2 linked regions of the Pelodictyon luteolum DSM 273 genome follow. The protein of the gene in region 2 interacts with the protein of the main gene of each other region in a pairwise test. Links are inferred from orthologs where the notes say so. Each region holds a gene or a part of one and is shown on either strand. Other genes may lie near its edges.

Region 1 (15,664 bases), 570 kb from region 2 along the record:
AACGAGTCCACCCATGGCGGCGGGCGGGCAGCCATCTACCCGACACCGACCATCGGCATGATCGGCCTGCTTGATGACATCGACAACCTCGTCGGCTCTGCCTTCACGACCGCCGGCGACGCCATCATCCTCTTCGGCGATCCCCTCCTGAAGCTCGAGGGCTCGGAATTCCAGGTCATGCAGTACGGCACGCCCGGCACCGATGCTCCGGATATAGACCTCCAGCACGAAAAGAACCTGCAGGACCTTCTCGTGACTCTGGCTGAACAGAAGCTCCTCCACTCCGCTCACGACGTATCGGACGGCGGACTGTTCGTCACCCTTGCCGAAAAAGCCATCATGGACGAATCCCGCCAGCTCGGTTTCCAGGTCGATCTTGAAGATTGCGGATCGGGACCCTACCGTGTACAGGAGCAGCTCTTTTCAGAGGCCCAGGGTCGCGTTGTCGGAACTATCGCCCCCGATGCCGCCCGTGCAGTCATCGAGGAAGCAATCCGGCACAGCGTCCCGGTGCGCGTCATCGGCCAGGTGGTTCCTGCTGATGCATCCCTTGCCGTCGACGGCCATGAGACCCTCCGCTTTACTACTGAAGAACTGACGGCAGCCTATTACGATGCACTTGAAAACGCCCTGCACCTGAACGAACTCCTTTAAGCGATGCAGCCAGTCCTGACCGCCATTGAAATGCAGCAGGCCGACAGTGCTGCTATCGAGAAGCTCCATATCAGCCCCATATGCCTGATGGAGCTTGCCGGAAAGGAGTGTATAGGGTATATGCTCGAAAAACTCAGCCTCGAATCGCCCGAAGGACTGCAGTTTCTCATTGTTGCCGGAAAAGGCAACAACGGCGGCGACGGGTTCGTCATCGCCCGTCATCTCCTGAACCTTGGAGCTGCAGTCGATCTTGTCCTTCTTTATCCTGAGGGTGCAGCCGGGGGCGCCGCCGAAGCAAACATGTCGATCCTGCGTGCTTATGAAGAGGAGGGACTCCCGCTCCGCATCTTCAACAGCATAGAGGAAGCCATCCCCTTTGTCTCCGAACAGGAGTACAGCGTCACCATAGACGCCATGACAGGCACCGGACTGCGTCTTGAAGCTCCGGGTGCACCGCTCCTCTCTCCCCTTGCTGAAGGCGTTGAACTGCTCAACGCCCTGCATGAGCGCTCAGAAGCCCTCTGTATGGCTGTCGACATCCCGACAGGTCTGGATGCCACCAGCGGCCATGCCGCCATGCCGGCCGTTACGGCCGACTTCACCATCACCATGGGATTCATGAAAACAGGACTGCTTCTGCAGGACGGACCGGAGCTGTGTGGAGAAGTGCATGTGGCGGAAATCTCCATTCCGGGGTTCCTCGCAGAGGATGCCGGAGCGTTTCTTATAGACGAATCCTTTGCTGCAGAACATTTCGCACTCAGGTCGGAAGGCAGTGCGAAGCACATGAACGGAAAAGTGCTCATCATCGCAGGCTCCAGCACCGGAGAAAGCTCGATGGGCGGTGCCGCGCTGCTTGCCGCCGGTGCTGCGGTAAAGACCGGGGCGGGGTATGTGGCAGTCTCCATTCCGCCTTCTCTGGCAGCCACACTGCATATCGCCGTGCCTGAAGCAATCGTCATCGGCCGGGACATGGACTCGCTGATGGAAAAAGCACGATGGTCAGAGGCGATATTGATCGGTCCGGGACTCGGCCGGAGCCCCGAATCCATCGACCTCGTAAGAGCGCTCCTCAGCCACCCCGACATTTTCGAAAAGAAGCTCATCCTCGATGCAGATGCGTTGTACGCGATTGCCGAAGCAGGGCTTCAGAACGTGCTCTCTGCAATGCCGGAAGTGCTCATCACGCCCCATTATGGAGAGCTGGCACGCCTGACCGGCACCGATGCCGGATCGGTGACCAAAGACCCGCTGGCTGCCGCCACCCGATTTGCCGACACGTATTCGACAACAGTCCTGCTCAAAGGCAGGCCGACCATCATAGCAAAAGAATCAGGTCCTGTTCTTCTGAACACCAGCGGCACGGAGGCCCTGGCCACAGCCGGAACGGGCGATGTCCTTTCAGGTATGGTTGCAGCTCTTGCCGCCAAGGGCGAATGCCTCCCCGAAGCCGCAGCTGCAGCAGCATGGTTCCACGGTCGTGCCGGTGATCTTGCATCCGACGTATCCAGCCTTGTTTCCGCCTCGATGGTCCGTGATGCGATTCCTTCAGCGATTGAAGAGATGTTCGACTTCGAGGACTGACCAACAGCACCTCTTCATCCCTCCGCATATCCCCCCCGGCTTATCCAGCCAATCCTCCGCAGCCCATATGAGTCATTGTGGCATGCCTGAAGCAAACTGGCACAGCTGTGTCAGCACGCCGCAACTGCTTCAGCCTTACGCCCCCGACCAATGCGTTTAGGGTGATGTATAGGCCCACGGATTTCTGAATCAGTAAAGGCCCACCCACAGGAGGTTTCCGGTAATATCGAGGTCTTTTACGGCTCTGTAACATCGCGGTTTTAAATGTTTGGCACAGGAGTTGTTTAAGGGTAGTCATAACTGACCCCTTACACACAACACAGAAAACCCCTACTGCCATGTCAACCAGGAAAACTCTCTGCCGCGCCATCCTCGCCGCATCGCTCTTTACTGCCGGACTCATTCCCGCTTCGGCACATGCCGTAGTTGCAGGACCGAGCGCATCAGGCAAAACAGACATGACCGTCACGATGCCGGAATACATCGTCCTCAGATACTATGACAAAATCAGCCTGACATTCACCAGCGCGTCGGCAGCAACAGCTAAGGGCGACAAGTCTTTCGAAGCCACCTGGACTGGCGGTGATGCCACCCTGAACGCCGACGTGACCCTGCCGGATGAACTCGGTGCGGCCACAAGAAAGATCAAACTCCAGAATGCTTGGGCAATAGCCGGACTTTCACCCTCGGGAACGGCATCAGTAACCATCGAAGGAACCGACCTGACGAAAAAGGATAATTCAGGCTCAGCAGTTTCCACGATCGGTGTTGAGAACTGGACGGTTAGTGATGGAACCTCTGAATCCAATGCAATCACAACGACGTTGAGGGGTGTATCGGGAGGTGCAAAAAAAGGTGATGTGAACATGTCGCTGAATTTCAAGAATACGACCATGTCGGGAGACCATACCGGTACATTCACCATCACGGTGCAGACCATCTGAACGAAACCCAATTGAATGGGATGCAGAAAATGCAGAAACTCTCGATCAAGTTTCTGCATTTTCATTTTTGGCTCATTTTCAAAATTCAGCTCCGCAATGCCACTGGAGGATCATCATGATCACTGCAACACCAAACCGGCGCCTTACGCCAACTCCGATACTCTTGATGCTGTTGACGCTCCTGCATCAACCGCAGACGGGCCATGCTGACACGACAGCCACACTCTCTGTCCAGAAGAGCGCACCGCTCACCATAATGGTTGAAGAACTTTACCCCGACAGCACCGGTCCGGTTTCAGCCGGAAGCAGATCTGTCGAGATGTCCTGGCTTGATGCGGATGACTCTATCGGGTCACTTGAGCTAACCATCGATGCCTATACGTCAAGCATAAACGAACGCAGCATCAAGGACCTCTGGTACACCGATTCCTTCAGCACCACGAACGGTAAAAAGCCGGTTTTTAGGGCAGAATACAGCATCAACAGCCTGCCGTTCTCTGAAAAGGAACAAACCGTAGAGATTGCCAACACTCTGGGAACATCAAAAATTTCTGTCACATTCAAGCCCCCCGCAATCGATGTAATCAAGACAAGCTCCGGCTTTTCTAAAACGTACAGGTTGCAGGCAGGCACAGCAGCCCTATCTTTTTCGACCAATGAGACAACCGCTTCTGGTTCCTACCCGGTAACGATAACGACAGAGGTCACGCCCGACAACTTCAGTATTCAGTAAGAAACCCCGTCCCAACAGAACCGCCCGATACTCCCTGCCCGGATACTATACTTTCCATTTCTTTTCCTATATTTAGGATAAATCAAATCTTATTTGTACTGAAAGGACGCTTAACGCGGTTCAGCCCATATTCTCCAGCTAACCATGACGCAGCCCCTTTTTCCCCAGGTACTCATGACGGCCTGTAATACCTGCCATAGAAATATTTCGCCACACATGCGCTATGGCTATATCTATGCGCGCGTCCTCTTTGATGAAACTGGCCGTGCCGTAGATTTCATCCATGAAGAGGTCAATGAGAGCTACAGCAGGCTGACGGGCCTCCGGGGCATCATCGGCAAAAAGGCCACGGAGGTCTTTCCCGACCTTAAGCGCAACAATCCCGATTTTCTCGCCCGACATCTGAGGGTTGCTGAAACAGGCATTTCAGATAGTTTAGAACTCTATCTGGAGGCGCTGGACCGCTGGTATGACATCTCTATATTCAGTACAGACACGGACCATTTCACCGCCATCATTGATGATATCACGGCAAGGAAAGTTTCAGAAGAGGGCCTCCGGCAGTCAGAACAACGGTTCAGGACCCTCTTTGAAAACCATTCGGCATGCATGATGCTGCTTGACGCTCATAGTGGCGAGATCATCGACACCAACGAAGCTGCCGCTGATTTCTACGGCTGGTCCGTCGATGAACTACGAAAGATGAACATTCTGGATATTGCGACAGTATCAGCGGACCAGATCAACAGCAACCTCCGAAAAATGAGGACAGACAGGCAGAAGCGCTTCTCATTCGTGCATCACCTGAAAAACGGGGGGCTACGGGATGTAGAACTGTTTACAAGCCTGATCAACATGAACGGAAGAGATGTACTCTACCACATCATTCACGACAACACCGAACAAGTCAGGCTTCAGGCAGTATCTGCAATGCGAATTGAACTGCTGGAGATGTCGAGTTTCTCTTCGGCCGGAGTGATGCTCAGGGCCGTACTCGACCGCGCATGCCGGCTGACAGCCAGCCCTTCAGGCTTTGTCTTTTTCGTCACCGGTGACCAGCGGACACTCTCTCTGGAGGCTTGTAAAAACGAAGGAACGAAAACTACCTGCAATGGCCAGAAACATCCCTCATTGTTTGAAAAGGGTTCGCCATGGGCAGATGTCATACGCACAGGAAAACCTGCCATCCACAATGGACAAGCTGCCTTCATGCACTGCTGCCGCAATAACGCGGAGAGCAGTCAAGATAACAGTGAACTGGTGGTGCCGGTCATACGGGACAACGCTACCGTTGCAATTCTCGGGATTGGGGGCAAAGCTGTTGATTATGTCGACAAAGACATCGAGTTGCTCGAAACCCTGACCAATCAAGCCTGGGACATCATTGCAAAAAAAATAGCTGAAGAGAGCCGGAACTTGCTTCATCAAAAGCTTCAAGTATCCTCGAAAATGGAACTTGTCGGACAGCTCGCAGCAGGAATTGCCCATGAAATAAACAATCCCCTGAACTTCATTCTCGCCAATGAACAGAATCTGGAAAACAATTTCAGCGAACTGCTCTCTGTCATTGACACTTATCGGGATGGCAGAGATCCTCTGGTGGGTGCAGACAGAGAAGCCGGGCTCCTGAGCGGTGAGGATCTCGACTCGCTCATTGGCACCATCCACGCTTCACTTGAAAAAACCAGGACCGGTGTCGCCCGCATCAAAGAGATCAGCCAAAGCATGCAGAAGCATGCCTACCGGAACGCCTCTGGCAACTTCAGCCCGTTTGATATCAACAAGGCCATTGAGGAGATTGTTGTCATAACAAAAAATGAATGCCGCTCGGTGGCAGAGATCTCCTTGGATCTGGCACCGCTTCCTCCCGTACCCTGTGATCCGTCGCAGATCAATCAGGTGCTCTTGAACCTTGTGATGAACAGCATCCACGCGATCAGGACCATGGCGCGGAAAGAAGTGGGAACCATAACCATATCGACCGGGTGTAACAATAAGGCGGTATCCTGTTCAGTACAGGATGACGGCCCGGGTATTCCTGAAAAACTCAGGGAGAGGGTATTTGAACCCTTTTTCACCACGAAGGAGATGGGTGCAGGAACCGGCCTCGGCCTGAGCATCTGTCATGACATCATCGTCAACAGACATAGGGGAAACATACGGGTTGTCTGTCCGCAGAAAGGAGGATCCGTTTTCACGTTCTCCCTGCCACTCAAGGGTGCTCATTAAATATTTGCACCATAAGCTGGCGGCCTCCCGCCCCCGGAGGTATCAGGTTCATCATCAGGAAAAAGAAACAGAATTACGCAACTTGTCGAAATTGGTCGTACATTAACCTTATATAAGGACTCATCTATCTCCTGCCCCCAGAGCGGTATGATCATGGATGCGCCCGGATATCATCCCGATGAGGGATGACTTCAAGCAGGATACACAGTCATTGATCATGGCGCCTTACACCACATGGTTTCTTCGCATCGGCATTGTGCTGCTCATTGCCTCAGTCCTGTCCCCTGACATCGTTGGGGCGTCACAACAGGCGGTTGTCCAGACGAAGATTTCCATCAACGTCTCAGAATCGTTCGTCCAGTACCTGCAGCAGCGAAGGAATGCCTCATCTGAACGTCCGCTGAATCCGTCCCTTTCCCCTTCAGCGCCAGACAGCTCCGCTGTGGTTCCAGAGCGAAGCTGAGCCGCCCGTTCATCACATTTCATCACAAGAAATCACCTTTCATGCCTTGTCTGCATGCGCCTCTCCATGGTATAATTAAGGAGATCAATTGTCTTGTTTAGTCCGAATACACTGGAGAGCTGAGATGCGTCATACTATCATGATTGCAAAACTCATGACATGCATAGCTTTGGCTGCCATCCTCAACGCAGCCCCCGTATACGGTGGAGGAGCGGCTGCAAACAAGGAGATGGAACTCATTGCACCGAAAACCGGTGAAGTGGACAGTGTGGGTGTCGGCAGCAATGGCTTATGCGTGTATTGCACCAATATCTCCTGTGAATGCATAACACGGCGGGTGGAACCGCTATGGACATGGACGCTGCAGGATGAGCACTTTCCCATCCTGCAGACCCGATACTGCGTCAAGGGACCAGATGGGAGGAGAGATGTGTTCATTAACCCTGAGAACCCTTCATCGCCTATCATCGTGCATCTGAAGCCCATGGGGATAAAAGCTGTTGAGTACATCAATGACCAATGGCTCATGCATGAGGGTGTAGAATTGGTGCTACAGCTGCCTGAAGACGTCATACCCGGAAGATATGACGGCGTCATCACCGCATTGATCACCATCACCAATATCTGAAGGAGCCGTATCGTGAAAGCCAACTCCATTTCAACGGCATTCCGCTTGAACAGGATCATCATAGCAATAATGCTCTGGCTCTGCATGCCGATGACGGCCGCAGTGGCTTCAGGTTGTGCGGGACAGATACAGATAGAGCCGGTAATGTTTGATCTGCATTCCGGTAAGCATGGTGCTCAGCAGACCATTCGCCTTTTCAACAACAAAGATGACGCAGTCGTCCTCGATGTTGAGATCTGCAACTGGACGTTCGATGGCAATGGAAGCCTTGTGGTTGAACCCTCAAGCACTGCCCCTCTTGCAGGCTGGATTGACTTTCCGGAAAAAATCATCACCATTCCATCCGGACAGCAGAGGTCCGTTCAATTTTCAGTTCATCCGCCCGAAAACGCAGCGCCCGGAGAGTATCGGGCCATAATATATTTTCAGGAACATAAGCCCGAAAAGATCAATGATCTTGTTGAAGTGAGTTTCAGGATTGGTGCGGGAGTCTATTTCCAGATAGGAGAAATCAGACGCCACCCCGTCATTGAATCTGTTTCGTTTGATGATGGTACCGGAGGAATCGTCATGGTGATAAGAAACAAAGGAAATATCCATACGAACTTTCATGGTGATTATTCAGTGTGGGAGAAAGGTTCGTTCCCTGGATTCCAGCGTATGAAGGAAATAATTTCCCGGCCGCATGAAGAGGAACGCCCAAAAGGGTTCATCAAGAGCGGGAGCATGAATCTCACTCCGGTGCTCCCCGGAATAAGGAGCTCGATCCTCACAAGACTCGGCATACCTGACATGTCCAAAGATTTCGACATTGCCGTAACAGGAAGTATCGACGGGAAAACGATACAGAAGCTTCTGAAATGAAATACTGCCGAATGAAATACGTAGCCATAGCTCTTACCTGTGCAGTCTTTTCAACTCTGGCTTTTGCCCGGGCACAGGCAGCAGAGAAAGCTATAATCATCACCGGATCAACTTCAATTTCATCGGCCGCTGAAGCGCTTGGCTCAGAGTTTGCAAGAAATACAGGTATACCGGTGATGGTTACGACATCGAATTCCGGACAGGGTGCAAAGCTTTTGGCCGTCGGAACATCATCGATTGCGGCGATGTCGCGGACCATGAATCTTGATGAAATAGATGCGGCAAGGGCAAACGGAATTGAACCCAACGCGCACTTCATTGCGTTCGGAGCTCTTGTGATCGTGGTCAACCAGGCCAATCCGGTTACAGCCCTGAAGGTGGAGGAGCTTCATAGACTCTATTCTGGAGCCTGCTTCAACTGGAAGGAGCTTGGAGGAGTCGATGAACCGGTGATCCTTGTTCGACGGGAATACGGGAGCGGAACGCAGGAGACATTTACTGACATGGTCATGGGACAGGCAAACCCGATGACAGCAAGTGCCCTCATTGAAATCAGCAACAAGGCTGTCCGCCGCCGCGTAGCAGAAACACCAGGGGCGATAGGGTTCATCAGTCACGGATTTCTTGACGCTACCGTCAAATCACTCAGCATCAACGGCGTAACCCACTCAACGGACGCTATTTTGAACGAGACCTACCCGCTGACCCGGAGCCTGTACTTCTATACCGATGGAAAACCGGAAGGCAACGTTTCAAGGTTTCTGAAGCTGACAGAATCAATGGAAGGAAAACAGATACTCAGCAATGCAGGATTTGTGACCAAACCTTAAACTATCCTGCCGGTGCCACCCCCCTGCCGCCAAAAATCCATCCATGCCAAAGCGGCAGCAATCCTGAGAGGATGCATACTTCTTGCACTCTCAGTGGTTCTCCCTTTTTCTGCGATGCTTTCAGGAGATGAGGCATCGGCTCGTGAGCATGGCACAGACTCATCCTTCAGCCTCGCAGGCCATATGGAGCAGTATGTGGATGAAACCGGCCAGCTTACCCTCACTAAGGCTCTGCAGCCCGCCATCCAGTCAAAATTCACGCACATCGCAGGACACCTCAACACCGGGCATATCGATCATCCGGTATGGCTCAAGGCCACCGTACGGACAGAGGATGGATTTCCACGGCACACCATCCTTTCCATCGGCCCGCCCTCCCTTGAACGGCTGAGGGTCTATGTGCAGACAGGCAATGACCCGTCGAGTCCTGCCTCGTACCGTGAATACAGGCTCGGAGCCGACATCCCCGCCTCACAGCGGACATTGCTCACACCACAGTTTGCGGTCCCTCTCGTGCTCGACAACGTTCGACCAACCACAATCCTTATCCGGGTTGAACCCGGCATCGCAATCAGCCTTTTCGCCACGATTCTGACGCCCGAAGACCTCTACGGCCAGACCAACATGCTGCTCCTGCTCCAGGGAGCCTATCTCGGCATTATCCTCATTACCGCACTCTTCAGCATTTTCAACTTCTACCGCCTGAATGAATCGCCCTACCTCTACTTCGGGCTGTTCGTTCTCTGCATATTCTGCTTTATCCTCTCCGGGGAAGGGATCCTTGTGCTTGCACTTCCCCAACAGGCACATCTGGTCACCGAGTTCATCCGCCGGACAGCCATGGCGTTGAGCTTCGTGTTTCTGGCACTGTTCGGCCGGAGCATCCAGAGGGCCCGTTCCCATCCCTTTGCCTCGCGCTACCTGCTGTTCATATCCATACTCAGCGGCATTACCGCCCTGTCTGCGCCGTTCTGGCTGTATAAGGATCTCGCTACGGCATCCATGATTGGCGCACTCGGAATGATGATGATCCTGATCCATATTTCATCAATCCTTGTCATGGAAAGGGAGCCGGGCTCAAAGATGTATCTCGCTGCTTTCGTCATCATTCAGGCTGGTTATGTCCTCCAGCTGCTCCGGCATTTCGGTGTCGTCCCGCTTGAATGGTGGAGCAGCAATCCCATGCCGTTTTTCTTCCTGCTCGCCATAATCCTTATCTCGTTCGCCTTGACTGAACGGCTGAGGGAATCGCGGCTTGCTGCAGAGGAGATGTCGATTGAACTCCGGAATAACCGTGATGTGCTTGAAAAGTCTCTGGCCGTACAGGAAAACATGGGCGCGCGAAAAAAGCGCCTGATTGATATGATTTCACATGAATACCGCACTCCCATTGCCATCATTAGAGCAAATATTGACATCATGATGCTCAATGAAGCAAGTCAGTCAAAAGAGGCTGCCAGCCGTTTCTGCAAAATAAATCGAGCCATCCAGCGCCTTGTGGAGATTATGGACATATCTCTTGAGGAAAGCCAGCATGATGATCCGAGAGATACCCGAAACCCTCAGTCAATGAGGATTGACGAGTTCTTGTCTCAGGAGTATGTCGCCGAAATAACATCCCGTTTCAATCTCTCGGCCCGGATGTCTGAAAGCATTGGAAACCATTGCATCAAAGCCGATGCGGCACAACTGAAAACAGCCCTTTTCAATCTGCTCGACAACGCCGGAAAATACTCTGTCCCCGGCAGCCGGATCCTCCTTGAATGCAGTGTCGAGCAGAGCTGGATGGTAATGAGGTTACGAAACCGGGTTGAAGAGTGCTTCATTCGAGAGGGGGATGAGCTGTTTGAGCAGTATCGGCGAGGACGCAACAGTACGAACACTGCCGGTGCAGGGCTAGGACTCTGGAGGGTACGCCGTATTGTCGAGCACCATCACGGCCGGGTTGCCATTGAGCGGAATACCGAAGAATTTATTGCTACTTTACGTATTCCAGTAATCCTCACCTCAGAATAACGATACCATAAACCATCAGGACGACACAAGAACCATGGACAGCAATGCTCATCCGGCTGACGGAAAGCCGATCCTTTACGTTGAAGATGACGCTGATCTCAGGGAAGCCATGATCGAGTACCTGGAGAAAATCGGACATCGTGTCACCGGCGTAGGTACGGCAAAAGCATTTTATGAAGCACTCTCCGGAGGGTCGTTTGCGCTTGCAATCATCGATATCGGCCTTCCAGACCAGAGCGGCCTTGTGCTTGCAGACCATGTCCGCCAACACACCCTCATGCGCATCATCATGCTGACGGCGCACTCGACACTTGACGACAAAATCGGAGGGTACCAGTCCGGAGCCGACATTTATATGACAAAGCCTGTAGACTGCCGTGAACTCTCGGCAGCAATTAACAGCATGTTTGAGCGCATGCCCTCTGCCCTGCGACAAACGAACGAAAATACCGTACAGTCTTCCTCATGGAGGCTTATGAAAAGCGACTGGGTTCTTCGCTCACCCTCAAATATTCCCATCCAGCTTACCTCGAAGGAATATGAGCTGATCATGTTCCTGATCCAGCAGGACACAGCAGTCATTTCCCGCGCGGAGATCCTCAAACACCTTGATTACCCCTATAACGAATACGGAAGCCTTGCCCTCAAGTCGCTCGTCTACCGTCTCAGAAAGAAAATGGATGATGCCGGATGCACTTTTCCGATAAAAACCATCCATGGAACCGGATACGCTCTCTCATCCCCCATTTCGATCGCCTGAGTCTCTCCGCTCCTGTCTGACTGCACGCCCCACAGCTCAGATCACCTCCATCACAATTCGTCACCCGATGTCACCTTTCGTGCCTTGTGAGGGGCACCTTCATGGGTTATAATAATAGGTGAAAATAGATCCTATTTAAGGGATCGACAAAGTAACCGATTTATCTGTTCACCTTAAACACTACTATCATGACTACGAAATCTACTCTCTCGCGCGTCATTCTCTGTGCCGCCCTCCTTGCAGCAGGAGCACTGCCCCAGACAGCATATGCTGACCGGGGTGAGTCTGGAGAATCAGTTTCGGGAACGACAAACCTGAAGGTGGTCATGCCGGAATATATCGTCCTGCATTACTACAGCGACATTCAGCTTTCGTTCACGGCAGCATCTTCAGCCGAATCAGATGGAACACTCAGCCCCTTGACGGCAAGCTGGACCACTGCGACTGAAGGTGGCGAGGTCTTCGACGCCAACATAACCAGTGCTGCAGAGGCTGGAGATGCAACAAGGGCGATAACGCTCAAAAATGTCTGGTCGATAGCAGGCCTATCGCCCTCCGGGGAAGCAAGGGTGTCGATCACAGGAACTGATCTCGAGAAGGACGACAGCAGCTCCAAAATAGATACAGAAGACTGGAAAGTGGCTGTGGGCAGCAATGCAGGAAAAAGCATCGAGACAGACCTGAGAGGAATCTCGGGCAAGCAGACCAAAGGCGATGTCAAGATGACGCTCAATTTCGCAAACACCACCGAGTCGGGTGAGCATGATGGAAGCTTCACCATCACCGCCATCACCATCTAGCCCTCAGACCTTGTGCAGGTTGCCGTGCAACAGAACGGCAATCTGCATAGGAATAGTGAAGTAAAGGCTAACAGCATGTTTGAGCGCATGCCATCTGCCCTGCGACAAACGAACGAAAATACCGTACAGTCTTCCTCATGGAGGCTTATGAAAAGCGACTGGGTTCTTCGCTCACCCTCAAATATTCCCATCCAGCTTACCTCGAAGGAATATGAGCTGATCATGTTCCTGATCCAGCAGGACACAGCAGTCATTTCCCGCGCGGAGATCCTCAAACACCTTGATTACCCCTATAACGAATACGGAAGCCTTGCCCTCAAGTCGCTCGTCTACCGTCTCAGAAAGAAAATGGATGATGCCGGATGCACCTTTCCGATAAAAACCATCCATGGAACCGGATACGCTCTCTCATCCCCCATTTCGATCGCCTGACTCTCTCCGCTCCTGTCTGACTGCACGCCCCACAGCTCAGATCACCTCCATCACAATTCGTCACCCGATGTCACCTTTCGTGCCTTGTGAGGGGCACCTTCATGGGTTATAATAATAGGTGAAAATAGATCCTATTTAAGGGATCGACAAAGTAACCGATTTATCTGTTCACCTTAAACACTACTATCATGACTACGAAATCTACTCTCGCGCGCGTCATTCTCTGTGCCGCCCTCCTTGCAGCAGGAGCACTGCCCCAGACAGCATATGCTGACCGGGGTGAGTCTGGAGAATCAGTTTCGGGAACGACAAACCTGAAGGTGGTCATGCCGGAATATATCGTCCTGCATTACTACAGCGACATTCAGCTTTCGTTCACGGCAGCATCTTCAGCCGAATCAGATGGAACACTCAGCCCCTTGACGGCAAGCTGGACCACTGCGACTGAAGGTGGCGAGGTCTTCGACGCCAACATAACCAGTGCTGCAGAGGCTGGAGATGCAACAAGGGCGATAACGCTCAAAAATGTCTGGTCGATAGCAGGCCTATCGCCCTCCGGGGAAGCAAGGGTGTCGATCACAGGAACTGATCTCGAGAAGGACGACAGCAGCTCCAAAATAGATACAGAAGACTGGAAAGTGGCTGTGGGCAGCAATGCAGGAAAAAGCATCGAGACAGACCTGAGAGGAATCTCGGGCAAGCAGACCAAAGGCGATGTCAAGATGACGCTCAATTTCGCAAACACCACCGAGTCGGGTGAGCATGATGGAAGCTTCACCATCACCGCCATCACCATCTAGCCCTCAGACCTTGTGCAGGTTGCCGTGCAACAGAACGGCAATCTGCATAGGAATAGTGAAGTAAAGGCTATTATATTTACCCTTATGGTAACCAGGAGCAGCAGCATAGCGCATGACAGAAACACAGGGAGTGCGAGCTCTCATCCCAGCAGGGCAATGACGGCACTGGTGGCTTTTTTTATTTCGGCTCAATTCTTTCTTGCCCTATCTATATCGTATGCCGAAACTGATCGGACTGCAACCCTGTATTTCCGGAACGATGCGCCAATAAGCATCACGGTCGGGGAGATATATCCTGGACAGACAGGAGCAGTGGCCATCGGGAGCTACTCTGCAGAAATCCTCTGGAATGAACAATACGAAAGCAGCGCTACGCTTGATATTGATACCCCGGCCTATACATCATCAGTAGAGCAGCGTACCATTGAGGATTTGTGGCATACCGATGCGTTCAGGACTGATAACGGCAGATCGCCCGATTACAGGGTCACCTACAGCATCAACAACTCGCCATATAGTGAAAATCAGCAGTCGGAGTATTTCTACAACAGCGACCGCTCCTCTAAAATCAGAATTACCTTCACTCCCCCCCGGATCACCGAGGATAAAAGCGATAAATCTTATATCCTTAAGGCGGAGCCGGCTGTAATTACGTTCAAAGTAACCGATGCAACGGCCTCAGGTACTTATTCGGGAAGCATTGACACCCGGATTTCTGCCGCCAACTTCAAGGTCCAATAATCAGAATTCGGTCTTTCTCCCCCAGATGAAATACTTGTTACGCATTGCTGCCCTTCTTCTGCTGTGCACTGCACCCCTCTCCAGCCTGATGGCCGGTGATCCACCCGGGCAGATTGCCGTATCGCCGTCCATGTTCGAACTCAACATCGGCACAAAACCGCTCACCCAGTCAATCCGGCTGAAAAACCTCAAGAAGCATCCCATCATTCTTAAGGTGGATGTCTATAACTGGACGCTAGATGGCAACAACAGCCTGAAAGAGATCGCGCCCACCGCGCAATCCATCGACCAATGGATGATCATCAACCCGGTATCGTTCACCATTGACCCTGGCAAGGAGCAGGTTATCCGGTTTTCCATCCGTCCGACTACGACTCCGGACCCCGGAGAACACCGCGCAATCATTTTTTTTACCGAACAGCCCCCGAAAGACAAGGCAGGAGGCGTTGAAGTACTCTTCAAGCTTGGCGTGGCAGTATACGCCTATGCCGACCCGATCCGTCACGCCGGCGTACTGACATCCATTTCGCTGGACAGGGCAGGAAGCATGATCAAGGTAGGACTGCAGAACAGCGGCAATGTCCATACCCGCCTGAAGGGCGAGTATTCGATATGGAAACCGGGAAGTTTTCCGGGATTCAAGAAAACAGGAATGGATTTGACCAAAGAACAGCCAGAAGGATTCATTGCCGGAGGAAACATGAACAACACTCCGGTTCTTGCCGGAAACCGTCGAGTGATTACGACATCGATTCCCCTTCCTGCAGAAAATAAGGGCTCCTATGTCGTTGCCGTGCAGGGAACTGTCGATGACCGGAAAATTGAGAAGGTGTTTCCATAGGAGACGCTTCGATTCACCAAGGCATAAAGCATTCCCCGTCATTGCCCCCCAGCACCGCACATAGCATCCGGCGCTTCATGCTGCTGCCGTTCCTCTGCATCATGCTCATGCCGCTACCCGCGGCACATGCTGCTGAAGGTATCCTTCAAAACGACACGCCAAAGGCTCTTTCAAGCACGCCGCGCGCATCCATGTCGGATGCCGAGCCCCTGCTTGTCGGGATATACTTCAACCGCGTACTTCAGGCAGAGGAAACCATCTACCATGAATCAGAGGAATACTGGATGCCGTTTGAACTCTTTCTCAAACAAACCGGGCTGAAGGAGCAGGAACGTCAAGGCTCAG
Region 2 (15,538 bases):
TCGGCTGCTGCACGACAACGGCCGCGACCGTGTCGTCCATGAGCCCCTTGAGGACCTCAATACTTCCGACACCGTCTTCCACAACATTCTGCACGACGGCACTGTGGTCCGACGCCTCGAGATAGGTTTTGAGTACCGAGCTGTTCCAGGGATGCAGCTTTCCGGCCACGACCACTTTCTGGCGGCCGTTGACGCCGATGGCCATCAGCACCGCTTCGGCAAGAGCCGTGGCCCCGTCGTACATCGATGCATTGGTCACGTCCATCCCGTAGAGGCGGCAGATGAGACTCTGGTATTCGTAGATGGCCTGCAGCGTCCCCTGGGACACCTCGGCCTGATAGGGCGTGTAGGCCGTATAGAACTCACTGCGGGAGACGATCGCCTTGATGGCGGAAGGGAGGAAATGGTCGTAGGCGCCGCCGCCGAGGAAGCTGACATAGTCGGCCGTGCTGCGGTTCGCCGCGGCCATGCTTTCGAGTATGGAGCGGACCTCCATCTCATCGGCAGCGGGTGCGAGTTCAAGAGCTTTATTGAGGCGGACCTCACGGGGGATGTCGACAATCAGCTCGTCGAAGGAGGAGACCCCTGTGGCATGGAGCATCGACTCCCTGTCCGCATCGGTATTGACGATGAATGGCATGTTGATTATCCTCCGATCAGTTCGCGGTAGGCGGCGGCGTCGAGCAGATTAGCGACTGAGGCCGGATCGGCGAGCTTCATCTTTACCATCCAGCCGCTGCCGTATGGGTCCTGGTTCACTGTTTCGGCGCTGTCCAGTCCGGCGTTCACCTCCAGGATCTCACCGGCCACGGGAGCGAACAGGTCGGCAACCGTCTTGACCGCTTCAACCGTTCCGAAAATCTCATGCTCCTTCAGGGCAGTGCCTGCGGGCTTCAGTTCCACGAACACGATGTCGCCGAGCTCCGACTGGGCGAAATCCGTGATGCCGACAAGCGCAGTCGCGCCATCGTCGAGCAGCTGTATCCATTCATGGTCTTTGGTGTAGCGGAGAGCGGCTGGGACGTTCATGACAGAAAAGGTTAAGTGGTTGAAAACAGCTGATGCGCGTGGGTCAAGTTAATACTTTTTTTCAAACAAATGCGACGCTGACGCCCTCGGCATCTCCCTAGGAGAGGCGCTGGCGCATGGCCTCATATAACATCACGCCCGCCGAAACGGAGACGTTCAGCGACTCGACGCAACCCGCCATCGGAATGCGCACCACCCGGTCGCAGAACTCCATGGCTTCGGGAGCAAGGCCGGAGCCTTCCGCTCCGAGCACAATGGCAGTGGCCTTCCTGAAATCGGCATCGGTATAGTTCGTTTCGGCCTCCATGTCGGTGGCGAGCACCTGAATCCCTTCGCGGTGGAGGAGCTCAAGGCATCGCACCAGGCTTTTTACCTTGGCGACCCGCATGTGCGAAAGGGCACCGGCTGAAGCCTTGTGCACGACAGCGTTGACCGGAGCTCCCTTGCCCTCGACAAGGACAACCCCATCGGCAGCGACAGCCTCGGCGGTCCGGATGATGGCCCCGATGTTGTGGGGATCGTCGAGCCCCTGCAGCACGACGAGCAGCGGCGCACTGTTGCGCGGTGCGGCAAGCAGCTCCTCCACGGTGTAATAGCTGACCGTACTGATGAGGGCCGCCACCCCCTGATGCTTCGTGGTCCCTGCGATAAGCGAGAGCTTCTCGAGGCGGGCCTTTCCCGTCACGATCTTCTGGCGCCGCGCAGTAATGATGATCTCCTTCAGCTTCGGATGCGAAGTGTTGAACTGGAAATAGATTTTCTCGACGCTCTCCGGCTTTTCGCGGAGAAGTTCAAGGACAGCGTTGCGTCCGTAGACGAGGTTTTCGGGATGTTCCCCTTCCATCATGAGTCTGGAAAATGGCAGAATTATGCAAAAGAATCGGCCCGCAAAAACACGGCCCGCGGTGAGTCCCTGTAAGCGGGAGAGGGATACCTGAATGTAATTAAATTCAGCAATATCAGATTTTTTTTCTATCTTGCTATTCGCCTTGAATCGATTTTTTTCTCTGGCAGAAGCAACTAATTCCACTCCATCCGCAGTTGTTTCTGTCGTACAGTATTTGTACATGCGTTTCATCAATACAAATCCAGTGACAGCCAGTATGAGCCGGACATATAAAACCATGGAAGGAAATGAAGCGCTCGCTTATGTCTCCTACCGCACCAGCGAAGTAATCTGCATCTATCCAATCACACCGGCATCACCGATGGGCGAGTATTCGGATGCATGGGCAGCCGAAGGGAAAAAGAACATCTGGGGCACCGTTCCGAAAATCGACGAACTGCAGAGCGAAGCCGGTGCGGCGGCCGCAGTCCACGGCGCACTCCAGACCGGATCACTGACCACCACCTTTACCGCATCGCAGGGGCTCCTTCTGATGATCCCCAACATGTACAAAATTGCCGGCGAACTCACCCCCTGCGTCATCCATGTCTCGGCACGTTCACTGGCCGCTCAGGGCCTCTCCATCTTCGGCGATCACAGCGATGTCATGTCCGTCCGCGGCACGGGCTTCTCGCTTCTGGCTTCAAGCTCGGTCCAGGAGGCAATGGACATAGGTCTCATCTCCGCAGCAGCGACGCTTGAATCGCGCGTCCCTGTCATGCACTTCTTCGACGGTTTCCGTACCTCCCACGAAATCGCAAAAATCGAGGTCGTTTCAGACGATGTCATCAAGGCGATGGTCCCCGAGGATCTCGTCATCGCAAACCGCAGCCGCCGCATGACCCCCGACGCACCATTCATCCGCGGCACCTCGCAGAACCCCGACACCTATTTCCAGGGCAGGGAGACGGTGAACAGCTACTACACCGCAGCCTCCGACATCACCCAGCGGATGATGGACAGGTTCGGTGAGCTGACCGGCCGCAACTACAAAATCTACCAGTACTACGGAGCACCTGACGCCGAGCGCGTCGTCGTGCTCATGGGCTCCGGCGTCGAAACCGTCCGCGAGACCGTTGAATACCTAAACAAAAGCGGCGAAAAGGTCGGCGTCATCAATGTCCGCCTCTTCCGTCCGTTCGACATCGAGCGTTTTGTCGCCGCATTCCCCAAGAGCGTCAAGTCCGTTTCGATCCTCGACCGTGTCAAGGAGCCGGGCAGCGCAGGCGAACCCCTTTACCTCGATGGCGTCAACGCCCTCATGGAAGGTGTCTCCAAAGGACTCCTTACAGCCATGCCGAAAGTCACCGGAGGCCGCTACGGGCTCTCTTCGAAAGAGTTCACCCCCGCCATGGTCAAGGGCGTGTTCGACAACATGGCCGCGGCCTCGCCGAAGAACCACTTCACCGTCGGCATCGTTGACGACGTCACACACCTGAGCCTCGACTACGACCACGCGTTCTCCATCGAGCCGGACGAGATGTTCCGCGCACTTTTCTACGGCCTCGGATCCGACGGTACGGTCGGCGCCAACAAGAACAGCATCAAGATCATCGGCGAAAACACCCCGAACTACGCTCAGGGCTACTTCGTCTACGACTCCAAGAAGGCGGGATCAATCACGACCTCGCACCTTCGCTTCGGACCCAAAGAGATCCATTCGACCTACCTCATCACCGAGGCCCAGTTCATCGGCTGCCACCACTGGATCTTCCTCGAGATGATCGACCTGGTTAAAAACCTCAAGAAAGGCGGTACGCTGCTCCTCAACTCGCACTTCTCCCCCGAAGAGATATGGGACAACCTGCCGCGCACCGTGCAGGAGCACCTGATTGCAAAAGAGGCGAAGATGTACTCGATCGACGCTTACAAGGTTGCCGGCGAGAGCGGCATGGGCCAGCGCATCAACACCATCATGCAGGCCTGCTTCTTCGCCATCTCCGGTGTTCTCCCCCGTGAGGAGGCCATCCTGCAGATCAAGCACGCCATCAGGGTTACCTACGGCAAGAAAGGCGATGAGATCGTCAACCAGAACATCAAGGCAGTCGACAACACGCTGGCCAACCTGCATGAAGTCGCAATCGGCGCAGTCGCCGACAGCAAGAAAACGCTGCGTGCACCAATCGTCGGAGAAGCCCCCGACTTTGTCTGCAACGTCCTTGCCAAGATCATTGCGGGCGAAGGCGATGAAATCCCCGTAAGCGCCCTTCCGGCAGACGGCACCTACCCGACCGGAACCGCGAAGTTTGAAAAACGCAATCTGGCCTCGCATATCCCGGTCTGGGAACCCGACCTCTGCATCGAGTGCGGAAAATGCACTATGGTGTGCCCCCACGCGGCAATCCGCGCAAAGGTCTACGACCCGAAATACCTCGAGAACGCCCCCCGCACATACAAATCGATGGAAGCCAAGGGTGTGAACTGGGAAGGCATGAAGTACACAATACAGGTGGCTCCCGAGGACTGCACCGGCTGTAAGGTCTGTGCGCACATCTGCCCGGCCCGCGACAAGGCGAACCCAGAGCGCAAAGCGCTCAACATGGCGCCGCAGGAGCCGCTTCGCGAAACGGAAGTCGACAACTGGAACTACTACGTCAACATCCCGGAATTCGACCGTACGAAAATCAACCCGAAGCTGATCAAGGAACAGCAGCTGCAGGAACCTCTCTTCGAGTTCTCGGGCGCCTGCTCGGGATGCGGCGAAACCCCGTACGTGAAGCTGATGACCCAGCTATTCGGCGACCGCCTCGTCATCGGCAACGCCACCGGCTGTTCATCGATCTACGGAGGAAACCTGCCGACCACCCCGTATACCTGCAATGCAGAGGGTCTCGGACCGACATGGTCCAACTCCCTGTTTGAGGATACCGCGGAGTTTGCTCTCGGATTCAGGATCTCCATCGACAAGCAGCAGGAATATGCCTCTGAACTCCTCCGGAGAATGTCCGGCACCGTCGGCGACACCCTCGTCGGTGAAATCCTCGAAGCCCGCCAGGTAAGTGAGCCCGAAATCTTCGAGCAGCGGAAACGCGTGGCGGTACTTAAATCGAAAATTGCCGGCATCGGTTCCTCCGACGCAAAGAACCTGCTCTCGGTTGCTGACATGCTCGTCAAAAAGAGCGTCTGGGGTGTGGGTGGAGATGGCTGGGCCTATGACATCGGCTACGGCGGCGTCGACCATGTCACTGCAGGCAACAAGAACGTCAACCTTCTGGTTCTCGATACCGAGGTCTACTCCAACACCGGCGGACAGGCGTCGAAAGCCACCCCGAAAGCGGCGATTGCAAAATTCGCTGCAGCCGGCCGGCCGGTCACGAAGAAAGATCTTGGGCTTATCTCGATGAGCTACGGCAGCGCCTATGTTGCATCGGTTGCCCTCGGTGCCCGTGACGAACAGACCCTCAGGGCGTTCCTTGAAGCAGAGGCTTACGATGGCCCCTCGATCATCATTGCATACTCGCACTGTATTGCGCACGGCATCAACATGGAACACGGCCTTGACAATCAGAAAGCAGCCGTTGATTCGGGTCACTGGCTCCTCTTCCGCTACAACCCGGACCGCATGAAAGAGGGGCTGAACCCCCTGCAGCTTGACTCGAAGAAGCCGAAAATCCCTGTGGCGCAGTTCCTCAATATGGAGAACCGCTTCAGGATGCTCAAGAAAAGCCACCCGGAGATTGCCGACGTCTACTTCGAAGCAATCCAGAAAGAGGTGGACGCCCGCTATGCTCATTACGAGTACCTGGCAGCACGCACCTTCGAGGCCAAGTAAAGCCATTCTGTTCAGTCAGAAACAAAGAACGGCGGGAACCCCCCGCCGTTTTTTGTTATCGCTTCCATTACCGCCCGTTCACGATCCTGTTGGCGGAAGAGCACGATTCAGCTCCAGCTCTTCGGCCTTCTTCTGCATGGCTTCGGACTTTTCCAGTTCTCCTGCAGCCCTATAGAGTTCAGCGAGATGGCGGGCTATCTCAGGCTCAAGAGGCTCCAGTTCCATTGCCCGTTCAAGACGAATACGAGCCTCCTTAAGCTCTCCCTGACGGTAGAGGATCCAGCCGAGCGTGTCAAGATAAACCCCGCTGTCGGGCTCTTTCGCCACCGCCGCTTCGGCCAACTGGCGCGCTCTCTTGAGGTCGGAGCCTACTATGGTGAGGCTGTATGCAAGGTTGTTCAGAACAAGGGCGTTGCCGGGCTCGAGAACCAGCAACTGCTCATACAACGGCATGCTTTTGGCTGGAACCCCCATGGTATCGTAAGCAAACGCCAGGGTACTGAGCGCCCGCTCCTGAAGCTCACGGCGTTCCAGTATTCGCCTTGAGCGAAGCGCCTGCTCAAGCAAAGGCACCGCCTGGCGAGCCTTGCCAGACTCATAAAGCACATAGCCCTCCAGAATCTGGAACCGCAGCCGTTCGGAGGGAAAATCCCGTCTGGCGCGAAGCACGACCCTCTGGGCGGCAGAGAACTGCCGGGATACCAGAAGAGCGGACACCAGGCTCTCGCGCAGGTCGCTGTTTTTCTGGTCCAGCGGAACAGCCGCCCTGAAATCCCTTAGCGCGCCACCCAGATCATCTGCACGCATGCGTGCCCATCCCCTCAGCATCAGCGCCTCAGCGCTCTCTGGATGGCGGCGGCATGTCTCATCGAGCATGATTCTCGACGGGATGCGGTAGAGGCTGTCCGATACCGACTCCGAAAGATAAAACCGGGTCAGTTCGAGTTTTTTCGGAAGAGCGGGACGAAGGGTATCGTAGAAGCTCAGAAGGTCTGAACGGAACGACATCATATCTTTCGAACGGACAGAGACCTCGAAGAGTGCCAGCCATGCGGGAATGAAACCGGGCGAGGCGTCAATGGCCTCACGGAAAGTAGAGGCCGCATCGGCATAGTCGCCGGTGCGAAGGTACAACCCGCCGAGAGTGAGCCGGAGCCGTTCATCCCCGTTGCCGCCCTTTGTCATTTCCCGAAGCGAGGCGATGGCCTCCGGGTACCGTTGCATCCTGATCTGGAGCAGGAGCACATGGGAACGGGCCGTCTCATTGCCGGGATCAAGGCTCAGCACCCGCTGGAACACCGACAGCGCCTCTGCGGGCTGTTCAGCCGCAAGGTGCTCCATGGCGAGCCATGTCAGCAGCTCCGTGTTGCCGGGGTCCATATGGGCCAGCTTCCCGTATAGTTGCACCGCCCTCTTCGGCTCGCCCATCGCATGGGAAACATCGGCAAGCAGACCGAGTGCATGGCGGTTGGAAGGGCTCAATGCAGCACACCGCTCTGCGTACACCCTCGCTGAATCGAGCTCCCCGAGGGAAAGAAAGGCCTTTGCCGTTGAAAAGTAAAGCGCGGCATTCAGGGGCTGGCGGCGGAGCAGCTCATGGTATCCTTTGATGGCGCCGGGGTGATCGCCTCTGGCATCGAGGAATGATGCCCGCAGGAACTCCCGCTCCATCACAGCATCAAGGGAATCACTGCGGGCTGCCATCTCGGCTTTACGCGCGGGACCGGAGCTGCATGAGGCTGTGAACAACAGAATGAAGAAAAACGAGACCGTCCATATGGCGCGAAGCGCAGATCGCTGCCTATGTCGCCAAAGCCCTTCAGACATGCTCCTGCCCATCGAACAGAGTTCCCCGAAGTGCGGAGCTTCCATCCGAGAACCTTAGCAGCGCCCGCTGTGTAGCCACCCTTCCCCGGGGGGTGCGGGAGAGATAGCCCGCCTGGATGAGGTATGGTTCATAGACCTCCTCGATGGTATCCTGCTCCTCTCCGACCGAGACTGCGAGCGAACCGACGCCGACCGGCCCGCCGCTGAAACGGTTGACGACAGCATCCATGATCTTCTTGTCCATCTCATCAAGCCCCTCTTCGTCGATTTCAAGAGAGTCGAGGGTCTTCATGGCCGTCGGGCGGCTGATGATCTCCATACCGTCAACCTGGGCGAAATCCCTGGCACGGCGGAGCAGGCGGTTGGCGATGCGGGGGGTTCCGCGTGACCGCCCGGCGATTTCTGAAGCCGCATCCCTCTCGATGCCGATGCCGAGTATGGTGGATGATCGCATGAGGATCGTTTCGAGCAGCTCGGGCGGATAATAGTCGAACCGGTTGCTGATGCCGAAGCGGGCCCTGAGCGGAGCGGTCAGGAGTCCGGAACGTGTCGTCGCGCCGACGAGGGTGAAGGGCTCGACCTTGAGCTGGACGGCCCGTGCCGAAGGGCCGCTGTCGAGCATGATGTCGATGCGGAAATCCTCCATGGCCGAGTACAGGTATTCCTCGACAGCCGGCGGCATACGGTGGATCTCATCGATGAAGAGCACATCACCCTTCTGCAGGCTAGTCAGAATCCCTGCCAGATTCCCCGCTTTGTCGAGCATTGGTCCGGAAGTCGCTTTCAGTGAGCCGCCCATCTCTTCGGCGATGATGTGGGCGAGGGTCGTCTTGCCGAGTCCGGGAGGACCGGAAAGCAGCACATGATCGAGGGCGTCACCGCGCATCCTGGCCGCGGAGATGAACACCTTCAAGTTGTCGGTCAGCCGTTGCTGGCCCGTGAAGTCTTCCATCCGCCGTGGACGGATCTGGTCTTCAATCCGCAGTTCGACGGCATCTACGGGGGTATTGAGCAGTTCTATTCTCAAATGGCTCCCTGGTTTCACAGCTTGATCCTGGGATCAACGACAGCGTAGAGCACATCGGCAACGAGGTTGCCGAAGACGATGAGGATCCCGGAAATGAAAGTATTGGCGATGATAAGCGGATAGTCCCGCGCAAAAATGGCTTCAACCGTTACCCGGCCCATCCCGGGAAAGGCGAAAATCACTTCAATGAATAGAGCCCCGCTGAAGATGAACGGCAAGGAACTGCCCATGAGGGTGATGACGGGAAGCAGGGCATTGCGGAGCGCATGGCGGAATATGACCAGCCTTTCAGGAAGACCCTTCGCCCGTGCGGTGCGGATATAGTCCTGGCGGATCACCTCCAACATGCTCCCGCGGACATAACGGGCAATGCCAGCTGCGCCATTGATGCTGAGCACCGTTACAGGCAGAAACAGGTGCCATAGACGGTCCATGGCAAATCCGATCGGGCCGAACCCTTCAGCTCCCACCTCATTCAGGCCGGAGGCGGGAAAAAGCGGGAACTTGAGGGCAAAGATGATGATCATCATGAGGGCGAACCAGAACTCCGGCATGGAATAGAAGAAGAGCGCCGTCACGGTCAGGAACCGGTCGATGAAACTGTTCTGCCGGACGGCCGATATCACACCGATGAGGATGCCGAAGGTGAAGTTGGCTATGAGGGTAAGGAGCGCAATGGTCACGGTGATCGGAAGCGCACTGGCGATGACCTCCAGCACCGGCTGCTGGGCACGGCTGAAGCTTCTTCCGAAATCACCCTGCAGGACATGACCGAGCCACTTCACATACTGGATCGGCAGGGGGTCGTTCAGACCGTACTGCTCCCGGATCTGCATGGCGACGTTGGGGCTGATGCCCGGCTGGATGAAAAATGCCGCAGGGTCGCCCGGCGCGAGACGGATGATGAAGAATGTAAGGGTCAGGACCCCGAAGATGAGCGGGATGGCAATCAGGAGCCGTTTGAAAATATAGGTCAGCATGCGGTTCTATGGCGCAAGGGTTCGGGAAGGACTGAGCGTCCAGTCATCGATGTTGTAAAATACACCGGAAATGTTCAGTTCCTCACCCTCTATCCTGCGGCTGAACCCCTGGGTCTCCCGGATCCAGTAGAGAAAGGTGACCGGCTGATCACGGTGCAGGATTTCCTGATACTCCAGCCAGTAGGGACGAGCGTCCAGTGGATCCATTTTCTCCTTGGCAAGGGCCGAAAGCCTGTCGACCCTCGGGTTGCGGTACCCCATGAAGTTGAACCGGCTTTTCTCGAGGTCCGAACCCCAGACATCCATCGGGTCGATTTCCAGGCCGATCGACCAGCCCGCCATCCAGGCATCGAGCCTGCGGTTCTGCAGGTTGTCGAAAAAGACATTCGATTCCTGAACCTCGAGCTTGCACTCGATGCCTATTGAGCGCAGGTTCTGCTGGATGATGACGCTTGCGTAGTTTCTGCGCGCATTGCCCGCATTGGTATAGAGGGCGAAGCTGAACCGGCGTCCCGCCTTCTGGAGAATACCATCGGGGCCCGGCACCCATCCCTCTGCCTTCAGTATCGAGAGGGCTCTCTGCTGGTCGAACGGATAGGGCTGTATCTTTTCGTTGAAGGCCCATTTCAGTGACGGGGATATATCGGTTACTGCGGGAACCCCGTACCGGCCGAGGTAGCCGTCGATGATCGACTGACGGTCCATGGCGAAGGTCAGCGCACGGCGCACGGCTGCGGAACCGAATAGCGGATGCGGCACAGCGCGGCCGCTTTTGAGGTACTCGTCCTGGTCGATGTTCGACCAGCCGACATAATCATAGACCCTCAGCCCGACACTCTTGATATCGACGGGATTCTTCGAACCGGCCAGACCCCGGAAGTCTTCCGGCTTGATGTTCTCCACCACGTCCACTGCACCGGTCTGGAGCTGGGCGAGGCGGACGGTATAGTCGGGCACTACCCGGAACGAAAGCTGGGGGATGTTGCCTGGTTTCGGAAGGTTGGAGCGGTGGTTGCTTTCAAGCACCAGTTCCTGCTGCGGCTTCCAGGACTTCAACCGGTAGGGGCCGGCACCGAGCGGCTTGCGGTTGAGCGGGGAGTTGCGGAACTCATCGGGCTTGACGTTGCGCCAGAAATGCTCCGGCATCGGCGTAAGGGAGGTATGGAACAGGGCAAGATATTCCGGCACGGGTTTGTGAAACCTGAACACCAGAGTAGTATCGTCGGGAGCGGCAACCGCCCGCGAAAAGTCCACCTGGCCGTTCTCGGCTCCTTCGAGTTCGGCAAGGTACTGCTGGCGGGGGCTGGCGATCACGGGGTTGCCGTAGAGGCGGTAGGCAAAAAGGACATCGCCGGCTACGATCGGCTTGCCGTCATCCCAGTATGCGTCATTGCGGAGCGTGTAGGTGATGGAGCGGTGGTCCGGAGCCATCCGCCATGTTCTGGCAAGGGCGGCTTTCGGGGTTTTGGTCGTATGACCGGAGGTCGGGGGGCGGAGCTGTTTATCCAGCGCCATGTAGTTGAGCAGGCCCGTCGTGGTGTCGAATTCGCTCTGGAGCAGAGACGGATAGATCAGGCCGAAGATGTTCGATGAAGTGACTGAAGCGCCGATGACCGGGTTGAGGTAGTCGGCATCGCCGAGCGAGGTTATGACCAGGGTCGAATCCATCGCCTTCCGGGCAGGATGCTCCCCGCCGCCCTGGCTGCAGGCGGAGGAAATGAACAGCAGCATCGAAAGCGGAAGAAGCAGAAGCCTCCTCAGGCCGCTGTGGGCAATCGCCCGTTCAGACAAGGATGTCACCTGCAGTTCTGTCATCATTGTGGATCACCTTTTTTATCCTGTCGGTCAGCGCCTCGGCTGCCACATAGTTCGAATAGCGTTTGAGAAGGAAGTTCAGTGCGACGACCTCGATGATCACCGTGATGTTCTTGCCGGGGAAAATGGGAAGCTGGACCAGCGGTACATCGACACCGAGTATCCTTATCGTCTTTGTGTCCAGACCGAGCCGCTCATACTCCATTTCCTTGTTCCACTCAAGCAGTTCGACGACCACCAGCACCTCCTTGACGTCACGGATGGCGCGGATGCCGAAATTTGCCTTTACATCAACCACGCCGAGACCACGGATCTCCATGAAATGGTCGATGATGTTGTTGCGTGATGCGCTGAGCTGCATGGTTTCCCCTTTCCTGCGGATCACAACCACATCGTCAGCGACGAGGCCGTGGCCCCGCTCCACAAGGTCAAGGGCAATCTCCGACTTGCCAAGGCCGCTCTTGCCGGTCAAGAGCACGCCGACACCGTAGACATCGACCATGGAACCGTGGTACTGCTGGTAAAGGGAGAACTGATCGTCGAGAAAATCCGTGACAAGGTAGATGGCCTTGGTGGACGACTGACGGGTCACATAGACGGGAATCCCTGCTGCAGTGGCCATATCAAGCAGCTCAGGCTGGAGCTTGTTGTTGCTTGTCAGGATGATGCAGGGCACCTTGAAACGCGTCAGGTTGGCGAATGCCGCCTTCCGTTCTTCCTCGCCGAGATGGTTGAGGAAACGCGTCTCGGTGTTACCGAGAATCTGGAGCCTCTTGTAGGTGAACAGATTGGTGAACCCTGCCAGCGCCAGCCCCGGTCGGTGCAGGTCCCGCTCGAAAATCCGCCGTTCCTGCTCATCGACGGTGTTCATCCGCCTGAGCCGGATGTCATGCTTCTTGCCGATGTTGTTAAAAAAATAGGCGACCGTCACTGATCGCTTCTTCAAGCCTTTTTGGTCGAGGGTCATGGATCCGGCATAGAGGGTGATGGAAACTCCTGCGTCAGACGGCGGCCCGGAGCCGGCCGGAGGCATCGCCCCCGCCGGCGGGCAGGCACCGGGTTCAGTGCATTTTCTCTTTGTACTTCTGGAGTTGCCGACCGAGCGCATCCACGCAGGCATCTATGCAGAGCTCATAGGCCGTTCCGGACTCTTTGGCAATAAAGTCATGCTGCGGCACGTGCAGGGTTATTTCGGCATTCTTGTTCTTCTCGAAATCATTCTTCTGGTGGTCGAGGATGACGTGGCACGTGAGGATTGCCGGATACAGCTTCGTGAGCGATTGTACGGCACTGCGGGCATACTCCTCTATGGCATTGTGGTTATTGGAATGGCGCAGGGTGACCTTGATGGTGGGCATGTCGCTGCCGGTTTCTTTCGTCATAACAACCTCCCTAAGGATATATGGGTGAAAAGAATGAAGGAACAAGGCCGGGGCAGGAAAGCGCCGGACCATAAAGCTGTCATGCCTTCGGGTGGGCTTTTCTGTAGACCTCCCTAAGGCGTTCAAAAGTCACATGCGTATAGATTTCAGTCGTCGAAAGGTTGCTGTGGCCGAGCATCTCACTGACACTCTGAAGATCTGCTCCGCCGTTCAAGAGGTGGGTGGCGAACGTGTGGCGCAGCGTATGCGGGTTTTTCTTCTTCTGCTCGGTAACCGCAGCAAGATACCTGCGGGTCATCCTCTGGACAAGCATGGGATAGATCTGTTTGCCTTTGTTGGTCAGGAACACAAAGTCCGACTCCCCCAAAGCCCCGTCTACAGATATTCTAAAGAAGTTTAGCCGGACTTCAAAATATTTTTTGAGGGCGGAAACAGCCGGTGCGCCAAGAGGAACGATGCGCTGTTTACGTCCCTTTCCGGTCAGTTTCACAAACCCTCCGACCATTTCCAGATCGCTCTGGCGGAGGCCAGTCAATTCCGAAATCCGGAGCCCGCAGCCGTAGAGCATCTCGAGGATGGCCGCATCGCGAAGGAGCGTAAAATTCCGCTGCAGCTCTCTGCCATGGGCGAATCCCTCCCGGTGAGGTGCCATTGGAACTACATCCTCAAACAGCATCGAAGCTTCAGGCTCAGTCAGAAAAGAAGGAATGGGGCGACTGTAGCGCGGCATGGAAACGGCCGACAGCGCGCTTTCTGTGAGATGGCGCGATTCGTGGAGAAATCGGAAAAAGCTCTTGAGGGAAGCCAGCTTTCTGGCAATGGAGCGCTGTTGCAGGCCGCGCCGGAGAAGGTCTCCCATGAACATGCGTACAAGGGAGGGGGTGACCAATGAGAGATCAAACTCCCCGGAACCGGAATGGCGGGCGAGAAAACCGAAAAACTGCCGAAGATCTGTCCGGTAGGCTACGATGGTCGTTCCGGACAGGTTCTTCTGTCCACGGCCTGAGAGCAGAAATTCCTCGATGAGGCGTTCGGACAATGTTGCCGGATTATCCTTCACAAATAGGGAGGCAAGGTTCGACTGCAAGACGGAAAGCGGAGTCAAAAAAGGGTAAAGGCAACCAGCTCCCGTTTCTTTTTAATGTAGTACAATTTATCCCCCCTGATCAGGAAATTGTTGCGGGCGGGCATGCTCCCGCCCTCATCCATCACGTCGCAGTAGACCTCCATGCCATCTTCCCAAAGGCGGAGAGTCGAACGCCATCTCCCCTCAAGATCTTCATGGACGGAACCAGCAACAACCCTGCCCCGAACAATCGACTCCCCGCCCCTGCTCCCGTCGGGCAGGCGTTCAGTCGCTTCGGGCAGCTGCACCTCCTGACGCGCATCTTCCCCAATGGCCGAAGCCCTGAGGCCGGCAGCATCATCACAAGCGCTCTCCTTCCCCGTCAAGGGGTCCAGAAGGAGATAATTCCGTTCCGGAAATCCCGCAAAGGAGCTCTGCCGGCATGCAAGCAGGCCGCTGTCGGTATGGGCGACATACTCAAGGCCCGGCTGCGACCAGAGGATGGAGCCGGTGCGGGCCAGAACGGCCCATATCCCCCTGTGCAGAGGGCTGCCTTCCTGCCAGGCGTGCAGATAGACAAGGTCCCGGTGGGTCGACTCTATCCCCGTAAACCACCCTGCGCCGAGCGGCAGACCGGAAGCGGGATCGAGCGGCTGAAAATCGTCGATCAGCACCCTGTAGGCTTCGGGATCGATGGCAAAAAAGAGGGACCGGCGGTCGCCGGGAAAGCGTTTCTGGCCGAACAGCATCCCGGAACCGGTGAAGGATAGCTGCCAGAGGATGGCGCCATCTCCGCAGTCATAACGCCAGGCCTCTCGATGTTGGCTTACTGCATCCATATCAGCGCGTCAGCCGGTAGATGTTGACCGCGACGGGCTTCCCCGCCCCCCGGTGCTCGCGGGCATGGGCCTTGACCGAAAACCCGTTCTCCGCGGCAAGCTCAAGGAACTGCTCGGCAAGGCGGCGGCGGGGATCGGCGATGTAGGCGCAGCCATCCGGTTTCAGCAGTCGTTCGATAGAAAGCAGGATCGGCAGGAGGTTTACCCGTTCGTATAGCACATCGGCGGCCAGAAGCATGTCGAAGCGCTCTTCCTGCCGGACATTACGCCAGTCGAGCTGTTCGATGTCGATCCGGGCAGCGTTCTTCAGTGCGTTGCAGCGGATGAAGCGAAGCGCCTCTGTAGAGTAGTCGGTAGCGAGCACTTTCGCGCCGAGAGAAGCCGCAACGACCGAAACGAGACCGGTGCCCGCACCGATCTCGATGACACGGGCTCCCTTGAGCGGCACTGATTCGGAAAGGAACTCTGAAAGGGCCAGGGCAGAGGGCCATATTTCGGCCCAGTAGGGCATCTGTTCATCACGGATGAACTCTTCAGGCGAAATCCTGTCGAGCAGGGCATAGCTGTCGCTGACGCTTGTAAAACTGAACGAACGTCCCCCAATCTGGCAATGGGTATCGAGCAGATCGTACTCCCGGGCAAGCTCACTGTTGAGGCGGCTGGCGTCAGCGGGAATCTCTTCAGCTGAATGGATCATAAGCGGCAGTCTTGAGGGTCTTTTAGGGCATGAGGATCATAAAAAAATCAAACTGAATGTACTGAAAATCACTCTGGATTTCTATTTTTGAGCGTTCAGGAGAACAGGGCGCAGCTCGCCCGAAACAACCCGATAAACAACCGGCCCCATGAAACAAGAGATTCTGGAAGTCTTCGACAATACCTACCCCGATCGCGACTACACGATCGAAATCGTCA

What was found.
Region 1: the proteins of rlmB (region 2) and PLUT_RS05685 interact in binary tests that used the Escherichia coli proteins (3 or more experiments, as listed by UniProt). The link is inferred for Pelodictyon luteolum DSM 273 from one-to-one orthologs.

Annotation. Positions count from the first base shown.
Region 1 is NC_007512.1:1,241,463-1,257,126, forward strand. Bases 1-2,947 are described here. They hold PLUT_RS05685 (bifunctional ADP-dependent NAD(P)H-hydrate dehydratase/NAD(P)H-hydrate epimerase), read left to right. Parts: upstream 1-657; coding sequence 658-2,238; downstream 2,239-2,947. Other genes in these bases: purL (phosphoribosylformylglycinamidine synthase subunit PurL), read left to right, coding at 1-654; PLUT_RS05690 (hypothetical protein), read left to right, coding at 2,577-2,947. Also shown: more of PLUT_RS05690, read left to right, coding at 2,948-3,182; PLUT_RS05695 (hypothetical protein), read left to right, coding at 3,439-3,915; PLUT_RS11125 (ATP-binding protein), read left to right, coding at 4,132-6,144; PLUT_RS05710 (hypothetical protein), read left to right, coding at 6,362-6,607; PLUT_RS05715 (hypothetical protein), read left to right, coding at 6,747-7,235; PLUT_RS05720 (COG1470 family protein), read left to right, coding at 7,248-8,099; PLUT_RS05725 (phosphate ABC transporter substrate-binding protein), read left to right, coding at 8,111-8,929; PLUT_RS05730 (sensor histidine kinase), read left to right, coding at 9,044-10,945; PLUT_RS05735 (response regulator transcription factor), read left to right, coding at 10,980-11,705; PLUT_RS05740 (hypothetical protein), read left to right, coding at 11,894-12,505; PLUT_RS05745 (helix-turn-helix domain-containing protein), read left to right, coding at 12,653-12,937; PLUT_RS05750 (hypothetical protein), read left to right, coding at 13,126-13,737; PLUT_RS05755 (hypothetical protein), read left to right, coding at 13,894-14,478; PLUT_RS05760 (fimbrial biogenesis chaperone), read left to right, coding at 14,567-15,319; PLUT_RS05765 (MSCRAMM family protein), read left to right, coding at 15,361-15,664. UniProt on the Escherichia coli protein: Bifunctional enzyme that catalyzes the epimerization of the S- and R-forms of NAD(P)HX and the dehydration of the S-form of NAD(P)HX at the expense of ADP, which is converted to AMP.
Region 2 is NC_007512.1:1,806,718-1,822,255, forward strand. Bases 1-2,821 are described here. They hold rlmB (23S rRNA (guanosine(2251)-2'-O)-methyltransferase RlmB), read right to left. Parts: upstream 1,874-2,821; coding sequence 1,127-1,873; downstream 1-1,126. Other genes in these bases: gcvPA (aminomethyl-transferring glycine dehydrogenase subunit GcvPA), read right to left, coding at 1-640; gcvH (glycine cleavage system protein GcvH), read right to left, coding at 646-1,029; nifJ (pyruvate:ferredoxin (flavodoxin) oxidoreductase), read left to right, coding at 2,133-2,821. In the rest of the region: more of nifJ, read left to right, coding at 2,822-5,687; PLUT_RS08370 (tetratricopeptide repeat protein), read right to left, coding at 5,766-7,391; Holliday junction branch migration DNA helicase RuvB, read right to left, coding at 7,507-8,541; PLUT_RS08380 (ABC transporter permease), read right to left, coding at 8,556-9,521; PLUT_RS08385 (peptide-binding protein), read right to left, coding at 9,528-11,336; hprK (HPr(Ser) kinase/phosphatase), read right to left, coding at 11,305-12,303; PLUT_RS08395 (HPF/RaiA family ribosome-associated protein), read right to left, coding at 12,398-12,718; PLUT_RS08400 (tyrosine recombinase XerC), read right to left, coding at 12,798-13,778; PLUT_RS08405 (DUF4905 domain-containing protein), read right to left, coding at 13,820-14,623; PLUT_RS08410 (class I SAM-dependent methyltransferase), read right to left, coding at 14,625-15,320; queF (preQ(1) synthase), read left to right, coding at 15,469-15,538. UniProt on the Escherichia coli protein: Specifically methylates the ribose of guanosine 2251 in 23S rRNA.